Regions from separate parts of the Marinobacter sp. SS13-12 genome, predicted to be linked through region 1. Evidence: riboswitches for the same ligand, from Rfam matches in the RefSeq annotation. Region 1 holds a riboswitch; the other holds the start of a gene.
What was found. Region 1 has a riboswitch for cobalamin ahead of QPL94_RS15860 (TonB-dependent receptor domain-containing protein). Riboswitches for the same ligand answer to the same signal wherever they lie in the genome.
Positions count from the first base shown of each region.

Region 1 (14,542 bases):
CTACCCCAGCGCCATCGCTGAAGTTCTCGAGGGCCTCGCCGGCTATGGCGGTGAGCACCGAATCATCATCTCACGGGGCGGCTCCATGGATGAGCTGGCAGTCCAGGCAGAATTCGACCAGGAGACCGCGAACAAGGGCCCGGATGCGGTCAAGGCGATGGGAGAAAGGGTGGAGGCCGAGCTCAGCCGGGTGCTGGGTGTTCGGGCAAGGGTCGTCATGGTCGAGCCGGAGACCTTCCCGCGCACCGACTTCAAGGCTCAGCGTGTCGTTGACGACAGAGATCTGTACCAGAGCCTCAACCAGAAGCGGGGTGGTTGAATGATTAACCGCATACCCTCGATGGAGCTGGCTGAACGGGTTCGGGAGGGACACCTCCGCGCCATCGCCAGGCTTATTACCCGGGTTGAAAGCGGCGGTGACCCCGACGTTCGCCAGGCACTGGCCGAACTGTACAAGAGCACCGGCCGCGCCCATGTGGTGGGCATTACCGGCGTGCCGGGGGCAGGGAAGTCCACCCTTGTTACACAACTGGTTCACGAGTACCGGAAAAGTGGCCGGACGGTGGGCGTTGTGGCCATTGACCCCTCAAGCCCGTTTTCCGGCGGCGCCATCCTCGGGGATCGCATACGCATGGGCGACCTGGTATCCGACCCTGGCGTCTTCATCCGCAGCATGGCCACCCGGGGTACCCTGGGTGGCCTGGCCAGACCGGCTCTTGATGCGGTCGACCTCCTGGATGCGGGCGGGTTCGACGTGGTGTTGATCGAAACCGTCGGGGTGGGCCAGGACGAAGTCGATATCGTGCGTGCAGCTCACACTACCGTGGTGGTCAATGCGCCTGGACTGGGTGACGACGTTCAGGCCATCAAGGCAGGGGTGCTGGAAATTGCCGATGTCCATGTTGTGAGCAAAGCCGACCGACCGGACTCCAACAAGACCATCCAGGAACTCAAGGCCATGCTGATGATGAGTCTTGAGCCCGGTAAGGATGTCTGGCGGGTGCCGGTGGTGCCCACCAGTTCTGAAAAGCACACCGGTTTCGGCGAGTTGATGGCCGCGATTGATCGCCATGCGGAGCATCTGGAACGAAGTGGCGAAATTACCGAAAGGCGACGCCAGATTGCGTTAACCCGGGTAGTGAAAGTCGCCGAAGAAATCGTCCGGGACAATTTTGCACGTGACAGCAGGTCGCAAACCGAAGAGCTGCTCAAGAAGGTTACCCAACGCGAACTGGATCCCCATGGCGCAGCGGTGACCTTGTTAAAAGCCATGAAGGAGACGATTCATGAATCGCACTGACCAGTATGACCCCGCTGCACTCAAGCACATTGAAAAAGAGTTCAACGAGTGGGAAAAGAACGAAGTTGAATCATTTATCAAGCGGGCGCCGGAGAGCCAGTCCGAGTACACCACCGCCTCCGGTATGCCCACCAAGCGCACTTACACGCCGCTGGATCTGAAGAATACCCCGTTCGAGGACATTGGCTTTCCCGGCCAATACCCGTTCACCCGGGGTCCATACCCCACGATGTATCGCGGCCGGAACTGGACCATGCGCCAGATTGCGGGCTTCGGTACCGCCAGGGAAACCAATGGGCGTTTCAAGTACCTTATCGCCCAGGGCCAGACCGGCCTGTCGATCGATTTCGATATGCCCACACTGATGGGATATGACTCCAGCCACCCGATGAGTCAGGGTGAAGTGGGCCGTGAGGGTGTCGCCATCGATACGCTGGCGGATATGGAGGAGCTGTTCGACGACATCGATCTGACCAAGATATCCGTCTCCATGACGATCAATCCGTCGGCATGGATCCTCTACGCCATGTACATTGCGCTGGCACAGCAGCGTGGCTATGACCTCAATGATCTGTCGGGCACCATCCAGAACGACATTCTCAAGGAGTACATCGCCCAGAAGGAATGGATCTTCCCGGTGCGGCCGTCTGTTCGCCTGGTCCGTGACTGTATCCAGTACGGATCCGAGAACATGAAGCGGTACAACGCCATCAATATCTCCGGTTATCACATATCGGAAGCCGGCTCGACCGCTGTCCAGGAAGTGGCGTACACCATGGCCACCACCATGGAGTACGTCAAGACGGCAATCGATGCAGGGGTGGACGTTAACGAGTTCGGGCCCCGACTCTCTTTCTTCTTCGTGAGCCAGGCGGACTTCTTCGAGGAAATTGCCAAATTCCGGGCCGCCAGGCGAATTTACGCCAAGATCATGCGGGAAAAATTCGGTGCCACGAACCCCGCGGCCAGCCGGCTACGTTTCCACGCGCAGACTGCAGCGGCAACCCTGACCAAACCGCAGTACACGATCAACCCGATCCGTACTGCGCTGCAGGCGCTCTCTGCCGTGCTGGGCGGCGCGCAATCGCTGCATACCAATGGCATGGACGAGGCCTTCGCCATACCCACCGAGGAAGCAATGCGGATTGCCCTGCGTACCCAGCAGATCATCGCCTACGAGACCAACATCACCCAGGTTGTAGACCCGTTGGGCGGTTCCTACTACGTGGAAAGCCTCACCGACGAGATTGAGCGGGAAGCCTGGAAGATCCTCGATGAGGTTGAAGAACTCGGCGGCACGCTCCAGTGTATCGACGATGGTTACTTCCAGAGAGGCATTTCCGACTCGGCCTATGATTTCGCGCTGCGCAAGGCCAGTGGCGAAAGACCGGTTATCGGCGTCAATATGTTCGTCCAGGAGGAAGAGGATGTTGAAATCGAAACCCATCCCCACGATCCGGAAACAGAGCGCCGTCAGATTGAACGCCTGAACAAGGTCAAGAACAATCGCGACGAGGAAAAGGTCCAGAGCATGCTCAAGCAGCTAAAAGAGCAGGCCGAGGATGAATCGGTAAACCTGATGCCTCTCACCATTGAGTTGGTCAGAGAGGGCGCTTCGATGGGTGACATTGTTGAAACCCTGAAAGGCATCTGGGGAACCTATCGCGAAAAACCTGTAATCTGACCGGCTTCATACACTGACTGAAGCGGTTCACGGGAGAAATGAATGGTCAGGCTCACCAAGATCTATACGAAAACCGGAGATAAAGGCGATACCGGCCTCGGCGATGGCAGCCGTGTTGCCAAGCACGATCTGCGTGTGGAAGCCTACGGCACGGTGGATGAGGCCAATGCCGTTATTGGCCTGGCGCGGCTGCATGTGGACGAGGAGCTGGATGGCATACTGGCGCGCATCCAGAACGATCTGTTCGATGTGGGTGCGGATCTGTGCACGCCGTTTGCGGAAAACCCGAAATACCCACCGCTGAGGCTCGCCGAAGCCAAGACCCTGGAACTTGAGCAGGAAATTGACAAGTTCAACGCAGACATTCCGTCCCTGCGTTCGTTTATTCTCCCGGCGGGTAACCCCGCCGCAACGCACCTTCACCATGCCCGGACAGTAGCCCGCCGGGCCGAGCGGATCATCGTTCAGTTGAAGAAAGACCAAGAGATCAGCCAGTCGGTGCTGGAGTACATGAACCGCCTGTCTGACCTGCTTTTCGTGCTTGCCCGACATGCCAATGGCAAGGGAAAAGATGACGTGCTCTGGGTGCCCGGGGAATGATGTCGGACTGCGACGGAGGCTCTGACGAATCATGATGCCGGCTCCGGAGCATGGCGGCCGGCTTCGCGCTGCTGCGCGAAAGTGGGAAATCCCGCTGGAACAATGGCTGGACCTCTCCACCGGCATCAATCCGCAGGGGTGGTCCGTTCCGGCGATTCCCGGGGACGTGTGGCGTCGATTGCCGGAGCCTGATGATGGTCTGGAACAGCGCATAAGACAGTGGGTCGGTGCGCCCGATTCCTCGGCTGGTATTCCGGTTGCCGGCAGCCAGGCAGCGATCATGGCATTGCCCCGTTTGCGCTCACCGTGCCAGGTAGGCGTGCCTTCGCCGGGTTACCAGGAGCACGGGCACTGTTGGGCCTCTGCCGGCCACCGGGTCACGGAAATTGGTAGCGAGCAGTTTGCCAGCAATGACGAGAGTTGGCTTGATGAACTGGACGTGCTGGTCTGCATCAACCCCAACAACCCGACGGGCCAGACCATTGAGCCTCAGCGGCTGTTGAACTGGCATGACCGTCTTCAATGCCGCGGCGGCTGGCTGATCGTTGATGAGGCGTTCATGGATGCCACGCCGGAACTCAGCGTGGGCTTTGCGACTGGTCAGCCCGGCCTCGTAATGATGAGGTCCCTGGGCAAGTTTTTCGGCCTGGCGGGTCTCAGGGCCGGGGCTGTTGTCGGCGACCCGGATATTATAGGTATGCTGGCGGCCACGCTGGGGCCCTGGTCGGTCAGTGGGCCCGCACGTTTTGTCATGGGTAAAGCGCTGGCAGACCACCAGTGGCGGGCCGCAACCGCCGAGCGGTTGCACAGTGAGAGCCGGCGGCTGTCGGAGTGCCTGGCGTACCATGGCCTGGAGCATTCTACTGGCACCGCGTTGTTCCGGTACATACGGCACAGCAGGGCAGCGGATATAGCAGCCGCGCTTGCGCGAGAGGGAATTCTGGTCCGGGAGTTTGAAAATCCCGCGGCGCTGAGGTTTGGATTGCCTGGTTCCGAGCCGGATTGGGCGCGTTTTGATCGGGCAATGTATTTAAAGGATGTTTATTGATTTAGCCCTGAGGGGCTGATAGTTTGACCACCGAAAAAAGGTATACCGTATTCAGGTAACGCTTTTTCGCGGTATCGCCGCAGAAAAGCTTAAAACGGGAAGTCGGTTAAAGTCCGACGCTGCCCCCGCAACGGTAAGCGAGCTAAAGGCAATCATAAAAGCCACTGTGCGTAATGCATGGGAAGGTGATTGCCCCGGATACGCCTCAAAGGCTGATCCACTCGCAAGCCCGGAGACCGGCCTGAATACACACCGGAAGTTGCGGAGGGCGACGGCGGTGGGTGAGTTGTGTCGGCTTCACACCTGTACACTGACTCGTATCCTGCCTCCCCCCAGTCTCACTCTCGAGCTCCGCAACATAATAAACACCATGCGGGTGCGCATGGTTTACAAGCGAGTGCTGATTATGGGTTTTTCGAAGACCATGCCGGTCCTGTTGTCCGGCCTCCCCTTAGTGTTCCTGCCAGTTTCTAAAGCGTTAGCCAACGAAGAGAGGGCTGCGCCGGAGCTCGACCCCATTGTTGTGACGGCCACACTTGGCCCGCGAACGGTGGGGGAAAGCCTGTCCTCTGTCACTGTGCTGGATGAAAAAACCATTCGCCAGCAGGAAACTTCGGAGTTCAAGGATCTTCTGACCGGGCAGCCTGGCATTGATGTCGTCACCAACGGCTCCTACGGCAAGAATACAAGTGTCTATACACGAGGCACCACCAACGACTCAACCGTCTTTCTGGTAGATGGAGTGCGCCTTCGCTCGGCCACCAGTGGGGGTGCGCCCTGGCAGTATTTTCCCATGGAACTGGTGGAGCGAGTTGAGGTTGTACGAGGCCCGCGAAGCGCACTCTATGGCGCCGACGCCGTGGGAGGTGTGATCCAGGCGTTCACCCTGGACCCTGAGCGAGGCAGCAAAGGCTGGGTGGAGGCCGGTGCAGGTAACTTCAATACTCAGAAGGCCAGTGCCGGAGCGTCGGCAAGCTCGGATTCAACCCGTTACAGCATCAGTGGCCTGCATAGGGAAACTGACGGCACCGAGATTGTGGAAGACGGCGAAGACAAGGGATTTCGCAACACCGCCGGTGTCGGTCGCATTGTCCACGAACTCCCCGGTGGGGGCGAAGCCAGTGCGGTGATGATGCATTCCGAAGGGAACACCGAATTTGATGGTGGCGATACCGATTTCCTGATTCGGACTGTTGGCTTCCAGCTGGACGCCCCGGTCAGCGACTACTGGAACAGCTCCATTCAGTTGTCGGAATCCGCCGATGAGCAGGACAATTTCCGCGAGGCTGGCGATTCCTTCTTCAATACCAAAACCCGTACAGCACGTTGGGAAAACACCTTCACGACCGGGGTTCATGAACTCGCACTCGGTGGCGAGCTGCAATCTGACGAGGTGGCCAGTTCCACGGACTTTGAAGAAGACAGTCGCATCAACGCTGCCCTGTTTGGCCAACTGCGCCTGAACTTCGGACCGTCGGACTTGCAGTTGTCGTTACGCGGCGATGATAACGAGGCCTATGGTCGCCAGGAAACCGGCGGAGTAGCCTTCGGTCATTCTTTTGACCGTTCACATCGTGTCAGGGTGAGTTATGGCACGTCGTTCCGGGCGCCCACTTTCAACGATCTTTACTATCCGCTGGAAACCTACAGTTTTGGTGGTAGTTACGCCGGCAATCCGAACCTCAAGCCTGAGGAGGGGAGTTCGTTCGAGCTCGGTTTCAGTGGCCGCTATGAAATCTGGTACTGGGATGCTGCAATCTACCAACTGGATGTTGAGGATCTTATTGATCTCCAATCCGAGGGTGGCGATCTTCGACCGGTCAATGTTAATGAAGCCCGCATCCGGGGGTTCGAGATGGGCACGGGCGTCCGTGCCAACGACTGGGATCTGGCTGTGAATCTGACCCTGATGGATCCCCGCGACCAGGAAACCGATAACCGTCTGCGACGCCGCAGCCACCAGTCTCTGCGCGTGGATGTGGACAGGACACTTGGAGCCTGGTCTTTTGGCGGCACCATTCTGGCCAGCGGCTATCGCTATGACGACTCGGAAAACGAAGAGCGGCTGCCGGGTTATGTGACCCTTAACCTCCGCGCCGGCTGGGAGTTTGCCAGGGACTGGAACGCCCACCTCACTCTTCAGAATGTGACGGACAAACAATACTCAACAGCGCTCCGTTTTGATGGTGCCGAGTACGTGGCTGCCGGTACCGCAGGTTTCCTGTCGATACGTCATGACTTTTATTAAGTGCTCCACAGGAGTCGACGCATGAATCGTTCGGCAATACGGCACCTGATAGTGTTTCTGACCGCCCTCCTGGCAGTTTGGCAAGTTCCACTGCAGGCGGCGCAGGTGTGCGCAACGGACGATATCGGCGAGGAAGTATGCCTTGGGCAGCCAGCTGCCCGGATTGCGGCCTTATCTCCCGGCGCCACCGAACTGGTTTGGGCGGCTGGTGCCGGTGACAAGGTCGTGGCCGTGGTCGCTTTCAGCGACTATCCGGAACAGGCGAAAGATGTTCCGTCGGTGGGCAGTCATACCCGCTTGGACCTGGAACGCCTGATGAAGCTGCAGCCAGACCTGGTAATCGGCTGGGTAACCGGTAACCCGCCGGAACAGATTGAGGCGTTAAAGGATCTGGGTCTGCCAGTCTTTTCCATAGAACCCCGTAGCTTTGAGGGGGTATCCCACACGATTGAACGGCTCTCGCGCCTGGCCAGCACCGAAGAGAAGGGCTTTGCCGAAGCTGACCGGTTCCGCCAGGGCATTGCCGCACTCGAACGCCAGTACCGGGATGCCGAAACGGTATCGGTATTTTACCAGGTCTGGGACGAACCGTTGATGACCGTGAATGACGAGCACCTGATCGGCAAGGTTATTACCCTGTGCGGTGGAGTGAACGTGTTTGGCAACCTCGATCGCCTGGTGCCCAGAATCAGTGCCGAGGCGGTGATCGGCGCCAACCCCGAAGCCATCCTGGCCGGGGGAATGGGCGAAGAAAACCGGCACTGGCTGAGCCGGTGGGAAGCTTTTCCCGGTATCGATGCCACAGCCAGGGACAATCTTTACTTCATACCTCCATCGCTGGTCCAGCGCCCGACGCCGCGTATGCTGGAGGGCTCACAACTGTTTTGCGAGAGACTGGATGATGCCCGTGCCAAACGTTAATCAGGGGCCACTCTCGTGAGCAGGCCCTTGACCATGCCGCTTGTGATTCTGGCTCTTGTCAGCCTGATTGCCATGGTGCTGTCTGTGGGCATTGGCAGTGTCAGTGTGACTCCCGGAGAGGTCGCTGCAGTTATCTTGGGTGAAGGGAGCAATCTGCAGCAAACCCTGGTGTTGGAGCTGCGCCTTCCCCGAACACTCGCAGCTTTTGCCACCGGAGGTCTTCTGGCGGTGGCCGGGGCGCTGATGCAGGTGCTCCTTCGCAATCCACTGGCAGACCCCTATGTGCTCGGCCTTTCTGGCGGCGCTGCTGTGGGTGCGCTGTTGGCGATGCTGGCGGGCCTGGGTGGATTGATCGTTTCCGGTTCGGCGTTTGCCGGTGCCATGCTGGCTACCTTAATGGTGTTCGGTCTTGCTCACGGTACCGGCAGCTGGACGCCGTCGCGTTTGCTGCTGACCGGAGTGGTTGTCGCTGCCGGCTGGGGTGCGGTGATTACCCTGATGTTGGCCATCAGCCCGGCCCAGCGCCTGCCCGGCATGCTGTACTGGCTGATGGGAGACGTGTCCTACGCGCGCTCACCCTGGCCGGCGCTGGCGCTCCTTTTTCTGGTCTGCTTGCTGGTGGTGCCACTGGGTCGCAGTCTTAACGTACTGGCCCGCGGCCCTATGCAGGCTGCCGCCCTCGGGGTCTCAGTGCGGCCATTGGAGTGGACGATCTATATCCTCGCCAGTCTGCTCACCGCCACCGCGGTGACCATGGCTGGCAGCATCGGATTTGTGGGCCTGGTGGTGCCTCATATGTTGCGGCTGGTGCTGGGTAACGACCAGCGCCTGATCCTGCCCGCCTGCGCCCTGGCTGGTGGCACACTGCTGGTGTTGGCGGATACCCTGGCGCGAGTGGTTATCGCGCCGGAGCAATTGCCGGTAGGGGTGATTACGGCTTTGCTTGGTGTGCCAACGTTCCTTTACCTGCTGTACCGGAGCCGCTGATGAACCCGTTACAGGCACGAGAGCTGATAATCGATATTCCCGGGCGGGAGGACGGCAAGGCGCTGAATTTCACCATAGAGCCCGGGCAGATGTGGGGTGTGCTGGGCCCGAATGGTGCTGGCAAGACGACCTTGCTGCATACCCTTGCCGGCCTGCTGGAACCGCGTCATGGGACAGTTTGCCTTGGGGATAATGCGCTGAGTGAGCTCAAGCGCCGGCAGATTTCGAGGCAATTGGGCCTGGTGTTCCAGGAGAGGCAGGACGGTTTTCCTGCCACCGTTATGGAAACCGCCCTGATCGGTCGCCACCCGTGGCTGTCTCCCTGGCAGATGGAATCCGGAGATGATGAGCGCTATGCGCGGCAGGCCCTCGAGCAACTGGATGTCGCCCACCTGAGTGATCGCCTGGTGAACACACTGTCCGGCGGTGAGCGACAGCGCGTGGCTATTGCGACAGTCCTGACACAGGCACCCGATACCTGGCTATTGGATGAACCAACCAATCATCTGGACCTTCATCATCAGGTGTCCGTATTGCAGCTGCTGACCGAGCAGGCCCGGAGTGGTCGCTCCGTGTTTATGTGCCTACATGATCTCAATCTGGCGGCCCGATGGTGTGATCACCTGTTATTACTGTTCCCCAATGGCGAAGCATGCTGGGGACCAGCAAAGCAAATGCTCGTGCCAGCCGCACTTGAAAGACTTTACGACCAGGAATTGCTGACAGTGGAGGTGGATGGTGCACCACTATTCGTACCCAAGAAGGCCCAGTAAGAAGCTGGAAGCTGTGGTCGGGAACCCCCTTCCGGGACCGTCAAAAACATGGATGTTTTTGTCGAGCGTACAGGGACGTATTCACAGCGTGTCCCGGAAGGGGGTTCCCGGCCACAGCCTACTCCCATGTTTTCGGACAAGGTGGCATTAATGAAGGCAACCGTAGCAGCCGCAATGATTACCGCTCCCGGCTCTGGTCAGGGGAAATCCATGGTAACCGCTGCCCTGGCGAGACTGCACCGGAATGCCGGGCGTAAAGTGCGGGTATTCAAACATGGGCCGGACTATCTGGATCCCATGGTGCTGGAAGTCGCATCTGGCAACCCTGTTTACCAGTTGCACCCGTGGATGACCGGAGAGGAAGAGTGTCGCTGGCGTTTGGTCGAAGCTGCGCAGGACGCGGACCTGATTCTGGTGGAAGGTTCCATGGGGTTGTTCGATGGTGACCCTTCCAGTGCAGACCTGGCCAAGCTCATGGGTATTCCTGCTTTACCGGTGATTGATGCCCGGGGGATGGCTCAAACGTTCGGCGCAGTAGCTCTGGGGTTGGCAAGTTTCGACCCGGATTTGCCTGTTCGTCAGGTGATCGCTAACCGCATTGGCAGTTCCCGCCATGGAGATATGTTGCGGGACAGCCTGCCGAACGGCATTGAACTGTTGGGGGCGATTCCCCGCAATGAAGCTATGAATATTCCTGACCGGCACCTCGGGCTGGTGCAGGCGGGGGAACTGGGTGATCTGGACCAGCGTCTGGACGCGGCGGCTGAAGTTCTGGTTGAGGCCGGGCTGGATGGTTTACCGCTTCCGGTTACGCTGGAAGCTGAGAAGCCGGAGCTCCCGCCACAGTTATTGAATGGTGTTCGCATCGCCATCGCACGGGATGCAGCATTCAGCTTTATCTACCGAGCCAATCTGGACCTGTTGCGGGCCATGGGCGCAGAACTTGCGTTCTTCTCGCCGCTGGCGGATTCGACCTTACCGGACGCCGATGCGCTCTGGCTGCCTGGCGGGTACCCGGAGCTGCACGGCGTGACTCTGGCTAGCAACCAGCCGATGCTGGAGGCTATTCGCAACCACTACAAGGCCGGTAAACCCATGCTGGCGGAATGCGGTGGCCTGATGGTCTGTGTGGAAGAACTGATGGACCACGACGGTCAGACCCACAAACTGCTGGGGCTGATGCCGGGACGGGCGAGCATGGCCGGCCGTCTGCAGGCGTTGGGTCTGCAAAGCCTGAACACGGAACAGGGGCAGTTGCGGGGCCATACCTATCATCACTCCCGGCTGGAGACGGAATGGCAGCCTCTGGCCAGAACCCGGAAGATCGCCGGCACGGAAGCGGAACCGGTGTATAGCCACAATGGATTAGTGGCCAGCTACTTCCATGGTTATTTCCCGTCTGCCCCTGAATTGGTGGCCGGAATTTTTCGCGGGCAGGTCATTCGCCCGCTCACAGACAAGGAGCCTGACCATGCGTGAACGCGCAAAAAATCCCGAACGCCATGCCCGCCGCATGGAAGCCAAACAGAAGATCATGAAGGATCGCATCGCCCGTGCCCAGAAAGAGCAGGGTGTCTTGCTGGTTCTAACCGGCCCTGGCAAGGGCAAGAGCAGCTCCGGCTTTGGCATGGTGGCCCGGGCCTTGGGCCATGGCATGAAAGTGGGCATCATCCAGTTCATCAAGGGTGCGTTCAGCACCGGCGAGGAAGCCTTCTTCCGGGACCTGCCCAACGTGGACTACCACGTGATGGGCCAGGGCTACACCTGGGAAACCAAGAGCCGGGAGCAGGATGTGGAAGCCGCCAACGCTGCCTGGGATATCGCCAGCGCCATGCTCAAGGACGAAAGTTACGACCTGATCCTGCTGGACGAGCTCAATATCGCCCTGAAATACGACTACATCGACCTGGACCGGGTGCTGGACGACCTGCAGGGCCGGCCGGAGATGCAACATGTGGTGATCACCGGCCGCTCTGCGCCGGCGGAACTGGTGGACCTGGCAGACACAGTGACGGAGATGGCTGTGATCAAGCACGCCTTCAAGGATCAGGGCGTAAAAGCCCAGAAAGGCGTAGAACTGTAACAGGCCCGAAACCATGACCACACTGATGATACAGGGCACCACCTCCGACGCCGGCAAGACCACGGTAGTGGCTGCCCTGTGCCGGTGGCTGGCACGGCAGGGTGTTTCCGTGGCCCCGTTCAAGCCCCAGAACATGGCCCTGAACAGTGCAGTTACGGTGGATGGCGGTGAAATCGGCCGCTCCACCGCGCTCCAGGCCCTGGCCTGTGGTCTGGAGCCCCACAGTGACATGAACCCGGTGCTGCTCAAGCCCCAGAGTGACCGTGGTGCCCAGGTGGTCTTGCGGGGCAGAGTCCATGGCAATATGGATGCGCTGGACTACCACGCCTATAAGTCGGAGGCGATGGCCTCGGTAATGGATGCATGGCGGGATCTGAGCGCACGTTTCGAGGTAATCATTGCTGAGGGCGCGGGCAGCCCCGCCGAGATCAATCTCCGCACCAACGACATCGCCAACATGGGGTTTGCGGAGGCGGCGAACTGCCCGGTGCTGTTAGTCGGAGATATCGACAAGGGCGGCGTATTCGCGCAACTGGTAGGCACCCTGGAACTGATCTCCGACAACGAACGGGCCCGCACCAGGGGCTTTATCATCAACCGCTTCCGCGGCGACATAGCGCTGCTGGAACCGGGCCTGGACTGGCTGGCCGAGCGCACCGGAAAACCCGTGGCCGGCGTGTTGCCATACTTGCACGGATTGGTGATTGATGCTGAAGACAGTGTGGGCACCAGCGGAAGCAGTGAAGTCGGCGCGCTGAATGTGATCGTCCCGGTACTGCCGCGAATCAGCAATCACAATGACTTTGATCCCCTGCGGCTGCATCCCGGCGTCAACCTGCAATTCATCGGCCCGGACCAGCCCATCCCGCCCGCGGACCTGATCGTTCTGCCCGGTAGTAAAAGTACCCGTCACGACCTGCAGTGGTTGAAATCCCAGGGTTGGCCCGAGGCGATCCGCAAGCATTTGCGCTATGGCGGCAAGGTGTTCGGTATTTGCGGCGGCTTCCAGATGCTGGGCCGGGAAGTGCTGGATCCGGACGGGCTGGAAGGCGAGGGTGGCCACACCGAAGCACTGGGCCTGCTGGATATGACCACGCGGATGGTTGCCGGTAAGCAATTGAAAGATGTAGCTGGTGTTCTCTGCCTTGGGGTGGGCACATCAGCCTTGTCCGGCTATGAAATGCATAATGGCGTTACCACCGGGCCCGCGCTGGAGCGTCCGCTGGCGATGCTGGACGGGAGGCCCGATGGCGCTATCAGTGAAGATGACCAGGTGATGGGCACTTACGTACACGGTATTTTTGATGAGCCAGAAGCAGCCAGCGAGATACTGCAGTGGGCCGGCCTGCGTCCGCAAGGCCAGGCAGTGGACTACAACGCCCATCGACTGGAGCAACTGGACCGGCTGGCAGATCTCGTGGAGGACTGTCTGGATATTGATTTCCTGAACGATTTGCTGGGACTGACGCGGAAAGCACCAGGGGTAAAGAATGAACAAGAATAAAAGCGACGCCACAGACCATAATCGCTCCTTCAGCGAAGAAGAGACAAAGGGCCTTTACCGCGCAATCCATGAACGGCGGGATGTACGTTCGCAGTTTCTTCCCGACCCGATTCCCCCCAATGTGCTTGCTCGCCTGCTCGGTGCAGCGCATCGCGCCCCTTCTGTCGGATTTATGCAGCCCTGGGATTTTATCGTGATTGACAGCACGGACGTGCGCCAGGCTGTCCTCTCGATCTTCGAAGAAGAAAACCGGAAAGCGGCAGAAAACTACCAGGGTGATCGAAATACACAGTATAAAAGCCTCAAGCTTCAGGGCATTCTCGAGAGCCCCGTTAATCTCTGCATCACCTGCGACCGCAGCCGTGGCGGTAGCCATGTTCTGGGGCGTAATTCAATTGTGGAGACGGATCTGTTCAGCACCTGCCTTGCGGTACAGAATTTCTGGCTGGCAGCGCGAGCTGAGGGGATCGGCGTGGGCTGGGTGAGCATCCTGGATCAAGATGAACTGGCCAGCACACTGAATCTGCCAGAACACGTATATCCGTTGGCTTACTTATGTCTTGGTTATGTGAGCGAATTTCTTGATCAACCCGAACTTGAGAAAAAGGGCTGGCGCTCGCGTTTGCCGTTGTCGGATCTGGTCCATGGTAATACTTGGGGAGAACCACTGACTGAACCGGCATTAGATGCAGAGATCAGAAAAGGATAAAGTGACGGCTTTCGGGCCGCCATGAAACGGTATAGGCAATCAGGTGAGGTAGCAGGATGAAAGTCGCCGACAAGGTACGCTCGCCCTGTGTGAGCATTTGCGCGCTGGATGACAAAGATATGTGTGTTGGCTGTCATCGCACCAGTGATGAAATTATGCGGTGGTCTCAAATGAGCAATGACGAGCGCCGTGAAGTGCTACAAAAAGTCGCCATGCGTGAAAGCAAGGTCTTGATTTGAAGATCGGGCACTCGTCGATACCACAGGACAGGCAATATCATGACTGACACCGTTCGAATAGGTACTCCGCTGAAAGAAAACGCCTTCAGGGTGCTCTTTTGTGGCTCCGGGGAACTGGGTAAGGAAGTGGTCATCGAACTTCAACGATTTGGCGTTGAGGTCATCGCGGTTGATCGCTACGCCAATGCTCCGGCTATGCAGGTTGCCCACCGCAGCCACGTTGTCGATATGCTGGATGGGAAGGCACTCCGTCGTATTATCGAGGCGGAAAAACCGGACCTGATTGTGCCGGAAATCGAAGCCATCGCCACACCGGAACTGGTCAAGCTGGAGGCGGAAGGCTATCAGGTGATTCCCACGGCGCGGGCCGTGAACCTGACCATGAACCGGGAAGGTATCCGGCGCCTGGCTGCTGAAGAACTTGGGCTTGCCACATCACCTTACCG
Region 1 covers NZ_JASSUA010000002.1:622,039-636,580, forward strand. The annotation lists gene QPL94_RS15835 (phenylacetate--CoA ligase family protein) at 1-319, shown strand, start outside; gene meaB (methylmalonyl Co-A mutase-associated GTPase MeaB) at 320-1,300, shown strand; gene QPL94_RS15845 (methylmalonyl-CoA mutase family protein) at 1,287-2,984, shown strand; gene QPL94_RS15850 (cob(I)yrinic acid a,c-diamide adenosyltransferase) at 3,027-3,584, shown strand; gene cobD (threonine-phosphate decarboxylase CobD) at 3,616-4,632, shown strand; cobalamin riboswitch at 4,671-4,891, shown strand; gene QPL94_RS15860 (TonB-dependent receptor domain-containing protein) at 5,015-6,880, shown strand; gene QPL94_RS15865 (cobalamin-binding protein) at 6,902-7,801, shown strand; gene QPL94_RS15870 (FecCD family ABC transporter permease) at 7,835-8,788, shown strand; gene QPL94_RS15875 (ABC transporter ATP-binding protein) at 8,788-9,561, shown strand; gene QPL94_RS15880 (cobyrinic acid a,c-diamide synthase CobB) at 9,712-11,040, shown strand; gene cobO (cob(I)yrinic acid a,c-diamide adenosyltransferase) at 11,033-11,644, shown strand; gene QPL94_RS15890 (cobyric acid synthase) at 11,658-13,148, shown strand; gene bluB (5,6-dimethylbenzimidazole synthase) at 13,135-13,857, shown strand; gene QPL94_RS15900 (DUF1289 domain-containing protein) at 13,914-14,096, shown strand; gene purT (formate-dependent phosphoribosylglycinamide formyltransferase) at 14,136-14,542, shown strand, end outside.

Region 2 (14,542 bases), on a different contig from region 1:
CCCGCCGGTGTCACTGCCACCTCAAAGATATGGTAGGCCTCTGGGCCGAACGGGTCGAGGGCGGTATCCAGGTATTGATAACTGGTTGGGACCGGGTCACCCGAATACACCACCACAAATTGCCGTTCCACCACCGGAATGGCAACATTCAATGGCTGCTCGACCCACAGGTAGACGCCCTTCTGGGGTACAACGTATTCGCAGCGAACCACGCGGTAACCTTCCCGCAACTTCAGCGTGTTGGGCTCTTTGCCGCATTCGAGACGGAACTTGTGAATGGTTTTCATGGCCGGTTCTCCTTCTGAGGGACACAATGCCATCATCCACAAACCATAAATCGAAAGGAACATGGTTTTTTCTGGTTTACTGTTCGATTTTTTCGATCTTGTCATCCAGCTCCGGGCGCTCCCGCAGTAACTCCGTCACCGCTGCATTATGGCTTCCCCGGGCCCGTGTCACCGCATACAGGGTGTCCCTGACCTCATGGATGCTGGCCACATGCACCACCTGATACTGGCGACACACCTCATCACGGATTGCGGTGGGTGCCGCGAAATAACCCAGGCCTTCCCGACCGAATACCTTGATCAGGGCACTGTCATCCACCTCGGCAACCACTTTCACCCGGATATCCTGGCTGGAAAACCAGTTCATCAGGGCGCTGATATAAGGAGCATCAAGGGATGTCGCCAGAAACGGTTGCCGGTCGAGACTGGCGGGAAAATCCGCAGACAGCGTTTCCGCCAGTTCCGGGGCCGCAAACAGCGACATGGAAGAGCTCGCCAGCTGATGGCTGCGGTAATGGCCAGCCTCGCCCGAAGCCGGCTGGCGGTCGGTCAGAACGATGTCCAGCTCCCGCTGGCCAAGACGCTTCAACAGCTCCGTGGTATCACCGGTACGGCAGTTCAGCCGCACCTCTCGGGAGAGGGACAGGGCAGGTTCCGTCAGATGGTAGGCAATCAGCTTGTGAATCGACGCGGCAATGCCGACAGACAGGCTCAGGGGCCGGTTTTCCGGCGGTTGACGCAGCACATCCGTCAGTGCCTGGGCAGTCTGGAACATGTCGTCTGCGTAACCGAATACCGTCTGCCCGAAATCCGTCAGTTGCAGAGCCCGGTTGGCTCGGCGAAACAGAGCGTTACCCAGAGCGGATTCAAAAGTCGCCAGTTGGCCGCTCAGGGTCTGGGGGGTCAGCTCAAGGCTTTCCGCCGCCCGGACAATGGCCCCCTCACGGGCAATGACCCAGAAATAATAGAGGTGGCGAAGGTTCAGGTTATCCATTTCTGATATTACTCACTGTTTGATCGGACGCAAAACCTGTTCGCAGGCGGGGGTGCTGGCCTTGTTCGATGGTATCTCAGATTAACCAACACCAGGGCATTCGGGAAGAGCCAGAGCATGGCGTCTACCGGTCACCCCACCGGTGCTGTAGCAAGGCACGCTCCGCATCGGGCCCGATTGGAGAACCATCCATCATCTGGTCCAGAGTCTCGTCTAGCACGCTCCCCCCGCTGGCCGTCTGATAGCTCTCAGGTTCCGGTGACGGCCGGGCTTCCACCCGGGCAGCCTGTTCCCAGGCGCCCCCTTCACTGCGGCAGGCAATCTGTTCCGACGCGACATCATCTGTCTCCAGCCGGAACTGACGGCACCATTCGCCGGCCTGGCTCCGGAACGTCAACCTCGGCGTGAGGGAGGCGTGATTATCAAGCTGATACACTTCACCACTGGGTTGGCTATCCAGTACGCTCACCACCGCTGGCCACGCCGTTTCTCCATTTGAAGGCAGGGTCAGCCACTGCGTCAGCGCCACCCCCGCAATCACTGCCGCAGCGACGGCCTTTCCGGTGTGCCCACGCATCCTGCGCCACCATGGAAAGGTGACCACATTATCCTGCGCAGGGTCGGCATCGTCCGAAGTTTCAGCCGCAAGCATTCGGGTCACCGATTCTGGCATGGGGCGGTCGTCGATCGAGCCGTAGTGCGACTGCAGCTCAGCGTCCACCGCGGCCAGCCCCGCCAGACGGTCCGCCAGAGAAGGGTCTGCCTCCAGCTGGTCCCGAACCGCTTCCATCTCCGCTTCGGCCAGTTCGTTATCGAGGAATGCCGACAGAGTTTCGTCAGTTATGTTCATGAATCGGTCCTCATGGTTACAGGCGCCAGCGCCTCACTCAGTGCCACCCTGGCACGTGCCAGCCGGCTCATTACCGTGCCTCTGGGCACATCCAGGATTTCTGACACGATCTTGTAGGGCATGCCCTGGATCGCCACCAGGGAAATGATCTGGCGCTGATCCTCCGGCAACCGGGCCATGGCGGCATCCACCCGGTGCCATTCAATCTCTTTGGTGGTCCGGTGTTCGCCATTCACCACCTGGCCATCGGTCAGTTCCGGATGTTCGGCCGCCTCGCGCCGAACCTTTCGGGCCCGACATTCGTCTATCCAGACATTGCGGCAAACCCTGAATGCCCACCTGGTGAGGTCGGCATCGTCCGGCATGTCCCGGGTCAGCAACCGCTCTACCGTGTTCTGTAGCAGATCGTCAGCGTCGGCCATGGAGCCGGTCAGTGAGTAGGCAAACCGACGGAGCCTGGGTAAAAGTTCGGTAATTTCCTGTTGCATAGCCTTCTTTTTCAAGACGTGTTACCAGTCAAACGGGCTGGCAACCGGTTTATTCCATGAACAGAGGAATTTTTTCCCAACCCGGCCGTTATATCGTATGAAACACACCTGAATCCGGACTGGCACGATGAAACCTTTTTTCAAGACACGCTTGTTCCCTGTTCTCGCCCTGTGCTCACTCTCGTCACCGGTAATGGCGCTGGGCGGCGGCCTCGCAGACCACCCGGCAGCCCCCATCACCCGCCAGGTGGAGCAGAAAGCCGGGCGGATGATAGAGCGGGCCATGGACCGGCACCTTGAGAAACAGGTCGAGGCACGGGCCGACACCACCAGGCAACAACTTGCAGAACTGCCCGCGGCACTCCCAGTACACACGACCGTTGGGCACAAAGCGTTCAATGATGTCGTCCTGGACGATGGCTTTCGCGCTGTGGAGCGCCAGTGGCTGGTCACAGGAACCCGTTCGGAACTCGCAAGTCTCGGCCGGCGGGGAATCACGATTCTGGAACGTCGCGAGCTGTCCGGATTGGGGATGACCGTCGTCCGCTTTCAGGTCACAACCGAGCTGGATTCCCGTACCGCCCTGGAAACCGCATTACCGCAACTGGCAGACCGGCTGGACCGGAACCATGTTTTCGCGCCTCAGGCTGAAAACGGGGCAATCGCTTCAAAGACGGGAATTCCGCAGTGGCGCAGTCTCTGTACCACTCCGGTTCGCGTTGGCATGGTGGACACCGCGATTGCCACAGACCATCCGGTGTTCAGCAATGCGCGGATAATACAGCAGCGCTTTCTGGAACTGGCGGAGTCGGACGGGCAACTCAACGAGCCGAATGCTCATGGCACCGCCGTCGCCAGCCTGATGGTGGGTAGCCGTAAGGATCAATGGCCCGCCAGGCTGCCAGGGGCAACGGTCTACAACGCCTCGGTATTCTATGATCGCAACCGTAGCCTCTCCGGTGCCACCCTCGGGCATCTGCTGGAAGGTCTGAACTGGCTGGCCGGTCAGGATCTATCGGTCATCAACATCAGCCTCACAGGCCCGGAAAACCGGCTTCTTGCGACGGCAGTCAACAGCCTGCGGAATCAGGGCATCCTGCTGGTGGCGGCCGTGGGCAATCAGGGGCCTGCCACCCCGCCGTTATATCCGGCTGCTTATGGGGGTGTGGTCGGCGTGACGGCGGTGGACGCGTCAGGTGAACTGTACCGATGGGCCAACAGGGGAAAACAGGTGATGTTTGCCGGCCCCGGGGTTTCCGTTCCGGTTGCGCATCCTGAACGCGGCATGGCGGCCGACAGTGGCACCTCGCTGGCGGCACCGGTCATTGCGGCTGCGCTTGCCTGCCGGCGTGTCGATTACCCGGACGACCAGGCTATAGAAGCCCTGATCGACGAAGCCCGGGATCTTGGCGAACGGGGCCATGACTCCCGTTTTGGTCATGGCTTTATCGACTTGTAAGGTTGTGGTCAGAATCCCGCCCTGAGCGTAACCCCGGCCACGGCCTTGTCGTAGTCTGCGGAGTCCACATTGGAGGTGTACTTGCCCCACGAGATGCTGGGCTCAACGCTGAACACGTCATTGAGGCCGATCCGCCAGCTCGCCTCCAGAATACGCGCCTTGTCCGCCCGTTGGCTGGTCGAACGCTCTGTCAGGTCACCGGTCAGGGGGTCGTTAAACAGCGGGTCCGAGCTGGTTACCGTCAGCTCGTCGTACTCGCGGTCTTCGTAGCGCCCGCCGAACCGTAGCCGGTTATCCTCGCCAGCCAGGGTGAATGTGTGCACCAGTGCAACCCGGACACGCATCAGGTCATTGTTGTAGGCATCTGCCTCTGCATCTTCGCGGTCTGCATCGAGCCCGACCACCAGGTGGCTTTGGGCCTGGTTGAAGAAGAAAAACGAATCCAGGCTGACACCACGAATGTCGGCGTCCCGCGCATCGCTGTCATCAAAGTCCTTGCGCTTGTCCTGCAGGCTGGCCAGCAGATAAACGTCCTCCCCGATCAGACTGCCCAGGTAGACGCTGGCGCGGCTGAAATCCAGGAACGGGTCTGACCCAAGTGTGGCGTGGGAATAGTGATAACTGGTGCCAATGGTGACCGGGTCAAAGTCATAACTGATGTCTGCCGATAGCAGATGAATATCCTGGTCGAACTGGTCGAGGCTCTGGTATCGCCTGCCCGACAGGGAATAACCCAGGGTGATGTTCAGGGGCTCCGTGGGTTTCAGCACTCCTTCCAGGCCGGCATCAAAAACCCGGGCCTCATCGCTTTTATCAGTAGAAGTGTTGAGTTCATCCACGGTCACATTGCTGTCGTGTTCGAAACCGCCTTCAAGGTGGCCGTTCACCCGGGCATCTTCTGCCGCCTGTGCCACCAGGGATGGCATGGCCAGACCCAGTGCCAGCGGTAACGTCAAAATGCGTGGAATCGAATGCATGTCTGCTCCTTGTTGGCTGCAAAAGAAGGCCGGGCGCTGTGGCCCGGCCGGTCTGGCGTGAATTGTTACAGCGCACCACCACTGGAACCCCGTACGGTTCCCCTGACGGTGTTCTGCACTTCACTCCTGACGCTGTCAGAAACAGACGTGCCGATTTGCTGATTGGTTTCAGCCCGAACCTCGGCATTTCGGGCCTTGTTCATGCGCTCCTGCGCCTGCTGGCGCTTTTCACCAGCCCTGTCAGCGGCCGCTTCAGCGGAGGCAGTAGCGGTACCACGCACCTTCTGGCCGGTTTCAACACCGGCGCTCACCGCCTTGTCAGCATTCTGGCGGGCCTCGGCACTCACTGCCTCGCCCTGGTCAGTGGCCTCGTCACGGGCCGCCTCACCGTTGGCGCTGCCTCGAGCGTTCGCCGACGCACCGCCATTGGCCGAAACACCATTGCGGGTGCTGGCCTCGGCGCTCATGTTGGCTTCGGCCTCCGCATTTGCATTGGCGGAGCCTTCAGCGGCCAGGGCGCCAGTGGAAAGAATGGAGCAGATTGCGAGAGTCAGTAGCTGCTTTTTCATGGTTACGTCCTCCTGTTGTTACCCGTTTCGGGTGGCTTTCATCAGGAGGACGGTTGGGGACGGGATTTATTCCTTGCTGATCCCTGGATTTATTCTCCGGTCTTCGGAGGCGACCACAGCGGAACGTCCTCCTTACTTGGTGGCTGCCAGTCCTGTTGCATGACGTGACCCAGGGTATCTTCCAGTTTCATGAACAATTCGCTGTAACGGGGACTGAAACGGATTCCCTCTTCAATGTCCTTCCAGGCATCGAACAAATCATCCTCGTGGGCCTTTTCATTATTGATAAAGGCCCAGGTCATCTGCCGTGCCCGCAACGGGTGCACGCCGAACGCGGTCAGGGCATGGCCGCCCAGCTCCAGGGCGGAATGATAGGTTTCGCTGACCACATCATCGGCGCCGGCCTGGCGCAACTGATAGCCATGGCCTCTGTCAAAGGCCCGGGCCAGCACCCAGACACCGGGGTAGTGTTGCTTGACGTGGTGAACAAGAGCCACTGCCCGGTCCCGGTCGTCTATGGCCACTACCAGCAGGCGCGCATTGGCGATGCCCGCGGTCTCAAGCAGCCCCACTCGGCTGGCATCACCGAAGTAACTCTTGATATTGATGCGGCGCAGGTTTTCAATCTGGTCAAGGGCCAGGTCCAGGGCCACGATAGGTACCTTACTGGCACGCAACAACCGGCATACGATCTGCCCAAAACGCCCGACACCAGCGATGATTACCGGGGCCTGTTCCTCGATGGTATCCGCTTCCCGCTGCTCATTCCGGGCGTCACGGTATCGTGGCAAAACCAGCCGGTCATAGGCGATGAACAATAGCGGCGTGAGGAACATGGACAGCGCCACCACCAGGGCCAGTACCTGGGCGATATCCGCCGGGATAACCCGGTTCTGCATACTGTAGGTCAGCAACACAAAACCGAATTCGCCGGCCTGGGCAAGGCCCAGGGTAAACAGCCAGCCATCCCGGCCGCGTAGCCCGAACAGCAGCGCCAGAATCAACAGCACGGCGGCCTTCACCACGATCACCACCAGCCCGAGGGTCAGAACCGTGCCCCACTGCGCCGCCAGCACCTCGAAATTGATACCGGCACCCACGGTGATAAAGAACAACCCCAGCAACAGTCCCTTGAAGGGTTCGATGTTGGCCTCCAGCTCGTGACGGAATTCGCTGTTCGCCAGCACCACACCTGCCAGGAAAGCGCCGAGGGCTGGCGACAGGTTGACCACACTCATTAACGCAGCGATGCCAATCACCAGCATCAGGGCTGTGGCCGTAAACACCTCACGCATACCGGACTGCACCACGTAACGGAACAGCGGTCGACTCAGGTAGTGACCACCGACGATTACCGTGGCCACTGCGCTGATCACCACCAACGCATGGGCCCAGCCCGGCAGGTCCGCCACCAGGCTGAAAGCGCTGTGGGAATCCGCTTCGGATGCGCCAACTGCCGCCAGGCCGGTCACCGCCAGCAGGGGAATGACGGCGAGCATGGGAATAACGGCGATATCCTGGAACAACAGCACCGAGAAGGCGCCACGGCCTCCCTCTGTCTTGCTGAGACCCTTCTCGTTCAGGGTTTGCAGGACAATGGCGGTGGAAGACAGGGAAAAGATCAGGCCCACTGCAATGGTGGTTTGCCAGGGCAACCCCAACCACCAGGCGATGGCCATACCGGCGCCAGAAGTCAGCACCACTTGCAGGCCACCAAGCCCGAGCAAACGGACACGCATGGCCCAGAGGGATTTCGGGTCCAGCTCCATACCCACCAGAAACAGCATCATCACCACGCCAAACTCGGCGAAGTGCTGAATGGTGGCGGTTTCCTGCCCCACCAGCCCGGTCACAGGCCCAATCACCACACCAGCGACCAGATAGCCAAGCACAGACCCGAGCCCCAGACGTTTTGCCATCGGCACGGCAATAACCGCAGCGGTCAGATAGATAAACGCCTGGATAAAGTATTCAGTCATTCCGCTTCGTCCTTACGTATGATCAATGTGCGTCCCGCCAGGAGTTCATCGCTTCCAGCCTGCTGCGCATACGCCGCACGTGACTTCCTTCCCAGTAAAGCTGACGGCAGGTGGCACATGCCCAAACCACCTCGTTGCTTACCCCGCGCACCCCCGGGTGAAAGAGCTGTCTCTCCAGCTCGCTGGCGGTGTGCAGCGGGGTATTGCAAGTTTTACAGCGGCTGAACGGAGCCAAACACCAATCCAGATTCAGCCGCAGAGTCAGCTCCTTCAGCCGGGCCTGGTCATCCGGACCCGACAGATACAGCACATAGAAAGGCGCGCAGACAAACTCCAGCAGGTCCGCATCCGCGGTTACCAGCCATCGCTGCTCAGCGCGGGAGCGATCCACCAAATGCCTGTCTGGCGAGCCCGGGGCTGGCAAGGAGGTGTCGTACCCGGCTACCCGCAGCCACTGCGCCACGTTGATCAACATCTCGTCACACAGAAAGCGCAATGGCGCCAGCGAACACAAGCTGCCTTCAATCAACTTCATACCATTCTGGCCGGACCCTTACCGGCTACCACTCCAGTTGCGCCCCGGTCTGGTACTCGATCACCCGGGTTTCAAAGAAGTTCTTCTCCTTACGCATGGTAGCCTGCTCATCCAGCCAGGGCGACACGTTCTTTGCCCCCGGGAACGGCTCCTCCAGGCCCACCGTTCTGGCACGGCGGTTGGCCACGAAGCGGAACTGTTCGCTGTGGTACTCGGCGGAGTAGCCGAGGATGGGGTCGCGCAGAATGTAGTTGGCGTAGGCGGTTTCGGCGGCATCGGACTCGTCCCACATGTCTCTGACGGCTTTCGGATCGAGTGTGATGTTTTCCTCTTCGAGGATCTGGTTGACCACTTTCAGACCGAAGGAAAAGTGCATGGCCTCGTCCCGCAGGATGTACTGCAGCTGCTCGCCAGTGCCCCGCATCAGGCCCCGGCGCTGCAGGGCGAAGATGGGGCTGAAGCCGTTGTAGAACCAGGCGCCTTCGAAGACCGCTGCGAAGAACAGGTAAGACATGATGAATTCCTGCAGGTCGTCCCGGTTGCGCAGGTTCAGGTCGGAGCGCATGGCGGCGTCCAGGCGGCGGTTGGCCATCTGGATCTTGCCGTTGATGGCGGGCACCACGCGGTAGCGATTGTAGATTTCGCTCTGGTCGAGGTTGAGAGTTTCGATGCAGTGCTGGTAGGCCCAGGTGTGCATGGCTTCCTCATACACCTGCCGCGCCTGGTAGATCTGCAGCTCCGGCGCGCTCATTTTCTCCATCACCGCCAGGCCGATGTTGCGCATGGCGAGGATGTCGGAGGTGGTGAGGTAGGCCAGCACGTTTTCATACACGTGCTTCTCCGGCGCGGACAGGCGGTGGTGATAGTCGTGGACGTCCTGGGCCATGTTGACGTCCAGCGGCGTCCAGTGGTTCTTGTTGGCGTTCATGAAGTACTCCCAGGCCCAGGGGTACTTGAACGGCGCCAGTTGGTTGATGTCGGTTTCGCCGTTGACCACTCGTTTGTCGTCGGCATTGACGGGGGCCGGGCCTTGGGGGGTGGTTTGGGTGGTTGGTTCGTCGTCCCAGTTGAGCATGTGATTACCTCTGAATTTGGTTTTCGTAGGTCAGATTAGCAAAGCGTAATCCGACACTGGAATATGCGCTGGCTCTGTTGTCGGATTACGCTTCGCTAATCCGACCTACGGGTGCGCCCTGTGGGTTACTGGCAGGCTTCGCAATCCGGCTCGTCAATACTGCACACCTGCGGCTGCGGCGCCGCTACCGGGGCGGTCTTTTCTGCGCCGGTGGCGCCCAACGAGCGCAGGTAATAGGTGGTCTTCAGGCCCCTTTCCCAGGCCAGCTGATACAGCGCATCCAGCTTCCTGCCACTGGGTTCGGCCATGTAGAGATTCAGGCTCTGGGCCTGGTCGAGCCATTTCTGGCGTCTTGCGGCGGCTTCCACCAGCCATCGGGGGTCGATTTCGAACGCGGTGGCGTAGCGGGCTTTCAGTTCATCGGGAATGCGGTCGATCTGCTGCACGCTGCCGTCGAAGTATTTGAGGTCGTTGACCATCACGTTGTCCCACAGGTCTCCGGCCTTGAGGTCACGCACCAGGGAAGGGTTCACCACGGTGAACTCGCCGGAGAGGTTCGATTTCACGAACAGGTTCTGGTACGCCGGTTCGATCGACTGGGACACCCCCACGATGTTGGAGATGGTCGCCGTCGGTGCAATGGCCATGACATTGCTGTTGCGCATGCCGTTCCTGGCAATCAGCTCCCGCACCGGGGCCCAGTCCAGGCGGCTGTCGGTGTTAAGACTCAGATCCCCGTCACGGCGGTTTTGTTTCAGCAGGTTGATGGAATCGATGGGCAGGATGCCTTGTTGCCAGAGCGAGCCTTCGTAGGTCTCATAGGCACCACGTTCGCCCGCCAGGGTTGCGGAGGCGCGAATGGCGAAGTAACTGATCTGTTCCATGGCCACGTCGGCAAATTCCACCGCTTCCGGGCTGGTGTAGGGCAGGTTGAGCTGATAAAGCGCGTCCTGGAAGCCCATCAGCCCCAGGCCCACCGGGCGGTGCTTGAGGTTGGAGTTCCTGGCCTGGGGTACGGCGTAGTAGTTGATGTCGACAACGTTGTCGAGCATGCGCACCGCGGTGTTCACCGTGCGTTCCAGGCGCTGCACGTCCAGCTCGCCATCACGGATATGGGCGGCGAGGTTGATGGAGCCCAGGTTGCACACGGCGATTTCGTCAGCGCTGGTGTTCAGGGTGATTTCGGTACACAGGTTCGAGCTGTGTACCACACCCTGATGCTGCTGGGGCGAGCGCAGGTTGCAGGGGTCTTTGAAGGTGATCCAGGGGTGGCCGGTCTCGAACAGCACGGTCAGCATCTTGCGCCAGAGCTGTTTGGCGGGAATGGTCTTGAACAGTTTGATTCTGCCCTGCTCCGCCAGCGCTTCGTAGTGCTCGTAGCGCTCGCGGAAGGCGTTGCCATACAGATCGTGAAGATCCGGCACGTCGCTGGGGGAGAACAGGGTCCAGTCTTTGTCTTCGCGCATGCGCTCGATGAGCAGGTCTGGCACCCAGTTGGCGGTGTTCATGTCGTGGGTACGGCGGCGTTCGTCGCCGGTGTTCTTGCGCAGCTCCAGGAACTCCTCGATATCCAGGTGCCAGCTTTCCAGATAGGCGCACACCGCGCCCTTGCGTTTGCCGCCCTGGTTCACCGCCACGGCAGTGTCGTTGACCACTTTCAGGAATGGCACCACGCCCTGGCTGCTGCCGTTGGTGCCTTTGATGTGGGAGCCCATGGCGCGAACCGGAGTCCAGTCATTGCCAAGGCCGCCGGCCCATTTCGACAGCATGGCGTTGTCGCGGATGGCGCCGTAGATATCTTCCAGGTCGTCCTGCACGGTGGTGAGATAACAGGAGGAAAGCTGGGAATGCTGTGTGCCGCTGTTGAACAGGGTTGGCGTGGAAGCCATGTAATCAAAGGAAGACAACAGGTCATAGAAGTCGATGGCGCGGGCATTCGGATCGTCCTCCTTCAGGGCCAGGCCCATGGCAACGCGCATGAAGAACACCTGGGGCAGTTCCAGCCGGGCGTCGTTCCGTTTCACGAAGTAGCGGTCGTAGAGGGTCTGCAGACCAAGGAAACCGAACTGGTCGTCCCGCTCCGGCTGGAGGGCAGCGCCCAGTCGTTTCAGATCAAACGTCGCCATGGCCTCGTCCAGCAGCTCATAGCGGATGCCCTGGTCGATAAACGCGCTCAGGGCCTGTGGATAAATCTCTGCCAGCGGCAGACTGGCAGGCAGGTCCAGGACGGTGGCAGTTTCCAGCCGCAGTTGTTCCAGCAGCAGGCGAGCGGTCACCGTGCTGTAGTCCGGCTCCTGCTCAATGCGGCCGCGGGCGGTCATGATCAGGGCGGAGATGACTTCTTTCTCGGCAATGCCGTCGTACAGGTTCCGCAGCGCTCCTTCCACCAGGGATTCGCCGTTAATACCCTCCAATCCCCGGCTGGCGTGTTTCACCTGGGCTTTCATCAGCCCCAGGTCCAGCGCTGCCACTTCCCCGTTGGCTTTTTTTACCGTCAACGTGGGGTGGGCTTCCACCGGTGCCAGGCTGGCACGCTCCTGGGCATGGGCTTCGCGGTAGAGTACGTAGGCGCGGGCAACTTTCTGTTCCTCCGCCCGCATCAATGCCAGTTCTACCTGGTCCTGGATGTCTTCGATGTGCACCTTGCCGCCCGCTTTCAGGCGGCGGCTGATGGCCTGGATAACCTGCCGGGTGACACGCTCCACGGCATCGTGGATACGGGCTGAGCCGGCGGCTTCGTCACCTTCCACGGCAAGGAAAGCCTTGGTGACGGCCACGCTGATTTTGGCAGGATCAAATCCAACCAGGGTTCCGTTGCGTTTAATAACCTGCAGGGAGGCGGTGCTGGATGTGGCTGATTGGCCGGGCTCGGCCAGGGAGGTGGACATGTCGGTTCTCCTGAATACGCGTTGTTTCCATGTCCTTCGCGCAGGCAGAGAGAATCGGAGGGTCCGGCCGTAAACCCATGACAACGTAGGTCGGATTAGGCGAAGCCGTAATCCGACAACCTGGTAAACGCTTGTTTCATTGTCGGATTACGCTTCGCTAATCCGACCTACAGGGGCGACCTACGGTTTTACGATTCTGCTCACCCTATACGCGAAGGTGCAGTTGTATCCCTGGCAGGTCTTCGGACTCAGGGGCGTGAACCGTGTGGTTCGGCCTTGCGTGGCGACTTCCCGGTGTTAACCAGTGTCTTTGTGCCACGCTTGTTCCCCAATACCGCTGCGCGTCAGTTCCGGATTCTCACCGGATTCCCGGTACCATATCTGGTACTTAACCAAGGACAAAAACACTATATACAGTAATATCAATGACGACAAGGCACTTTTTTACCGGTTGCCGGTCAGTAATCGGAACCTCGGGAGGGCACCATGAACCACGCATGCAGATACTTACTGGCATCCCTGATCCTGTCCATGTCGCTGGCGCAGGTGCACGCGGACAACGCGGACAACTCGCTGATAACACCATTTTCTGAGATGACGTCTCTGGAGGATGGCTGGGAGCCGCTGGAATTTCCCAATATCGACCGCCACAGCCGCTACCAGCTGGTTGACGACAACGGCAAACAGGTTGTCGAAGCGACCACCGATAACAGCGCCTCCGGGCTCATTGCTCGCGTATCGGTGGAACCCGGGGACTCGCTGATCCTGCGCTGGCGCTGGAAGGTGTCGAATGTGTTTGAGCAGGGCGACGCCCGCAGAAAGGACGGTGATGACTACCCCGCCCGCATCTACGTGGCGTTTGAATTCGAGCCCGAAGAAGCCGGCTTTTTTGAGCGCGCCAGGCGCAAGGCGGTGGAGGTGGTGTTCGGTGAGGAACTACCGGGCAACGCCCTGAACTATATCTGGGCCAATCGGTTGCCGGTGGGAGAGATCGTCGCCAACCCCTTCACCGATACCACGATGATGGTGGCGGTGAGTTCCGGGGCGGACACTACCGGCAGTTGGGTCACCGTGGAGCGGGATATTGTGGCGGATTATAAAGCTGCCTTTGGCCGCAAACCACCCAAGCTGGTGGGGGTCGCCATCATGTCGGATTCCGACAACACCGGGGGATCCGCTACTGCCAGGTACGGCGACGTTCAGTTAGTCAGGCCCTAAAGCAGATCGGCCAGTCCCGGAAGCAGAAACCCTTCGCTCAAAACCCTGGGTTGCGGTACCTCACCGCGTTCTGCAAGGCGCAGGTAAGCATCGTCAAACTCGTTCCGCAACTGAGCGCTTCTCGGATTAGCCAGCGAGAACACCCAGGCAGCATTCCGGGTGCGCACAGGATACTCGCGAATACCACGGATCGGGAACTCCTCCAGCACGACGTTTACCGGGTCCTGATAATCCAGCAGATAGTCGCCCCGCCCGCGGTTCAGCATTGCCACGGCAGCCTGGTGGTTGGGGGCCTCGGTGATCGATATTCCAGGAGTGCGTGCCAGACGGTCAGCAAGGCCACCATAGGTGTAGCCGGAAATAAGAATCAGGGTCTTGTCCTTCAGATCATTGAAGTGCGAAACCGGCGGCATACTTCCTATTCCCCAGGCGCTGAGCTGGAACGGCAGCGGGCTTACAAAACTCTCCAGAACTTCGCCTTCAAGGGCAGGAACGTCGGTAACGCCGGGCCAGATGTCGATGCCGCCCGTGCGCAGGTAATAATAGGCGCGACTCACCGGAAGGTACCGGAAATTCACATCGTATCCTGCTTCGTCGGCCACACGGCGAGTCAGATCGATAAACACGCCTTCGGCACGGCCATCGATACCCTCATAAGCCAGGGGAGGCACATCCACGTAACCCACTATCAGGGTGTCGCGGGTCGGCTGGGCCTGAGCAGGGCCGGCAAGAACAGCGAGGCAAAGGGAAACCAATAATGCAAAGGCCAATGGGCGGACAATCGAATCCTCCCCGCAATACAGGAAATCGCAGGAAAGCCTGGTCCGAATTCTGGCTGTTATTGTCATCGTTGCCGCTGGCCATTGTCTTGTTACCACTCTAAAAAGAGTAACAGACCTGCACAGGAATGCACTGTCCGCAAGGCAACAATTTCCGCCAGCACGAGCGTCGGCTGACTCTAAACCAGGTTGACAACGCTGAACAGGCCTACAGCACCCATCACTATCGTGTAGGGAAATGCCATGATCACCATCCGCCCGTAGGATAAACGCACCAGAGGCGCAATGGCAGACGTCAGCAGGAACAGGAACGCCGCCTGTCCGTTAGGCGTGGCGACACTGGGCAGATTGGTACCCGTGTTAATAGCAATGGCCAGTTCCTGGAAGTGCTCGTAGTCGATACTGCCGGCATCCAGTGCCTGTTTGATTTCACTGATGTACACC
Region 2 covers NZ_JASSUA010000001.1:641,298-655,839, reverse strand. The annotation lists gene QPL94_RS02985 (DUF7352 domain-containing protein) at 1-287, opposite strand, end outside; gene QPL94_RS02980 (LysR family transcriptional regulator) at 364-1,281, opposite strand; gene QPL94_RS02975 (anti-sigma factor family protein) at 1,406-2,131, opposite strand; gene QPL94_RS02970 (RNA polymerase sigma factor) at 2,128-2,634, opposite strand; gene QPL94_RS02965 (S8 family serine peptidase) at 2,747-4,078, shown strand; gene QPL94_RS02960 (surface lipoprotein assembly modifier) at 4,087-5,055, opposite strand; gene QPL94_RS02955 (hypothetical protein) at 5,121-5,624, opposite strand; gene QPL94_RS02950 (monovalent cation:proton antiporter-2 (CPA2) family protein) at 5,714-7,603, opposite strand; gene QPL94_RS02945 (Mut7-C RNAse domain-containing protein) at 7,626-8,138, opposite strand; gene QPL94_RS02940 (ribonucleotide-diphosphate reductase subunit beta) at 8,164-9,213, opposite strand; gene QPL94_RS02935 (ribonucleoside-diphosphate reductase subunit alpha) at 9,339-12,101, opposite strand; cobalamin riboswitch at 12,318-12,513, opposite strand; gene QPL94_RS02930 (DUF3047 domain-containing protein) at 12,588-13,319, shown strand; gene QPL94_RS02925 (substrate-binding periplasmic protein) at 13,316-14,167, opposite strand; gene nhaB (sodium/proton antiporter NhaB) at 14,278-14,542, opposite strand, start outside.
Region 2: linked by a shared signal. The riboswitch ahead of QPL94_RS02935 (ribonucleoside-diphosphate reductase subunit alpha) and the one ahead of QPL94_RS15860 (TonB-dependent receptor domain-containing protein) in region 1 are both predicted to bind cobalamin.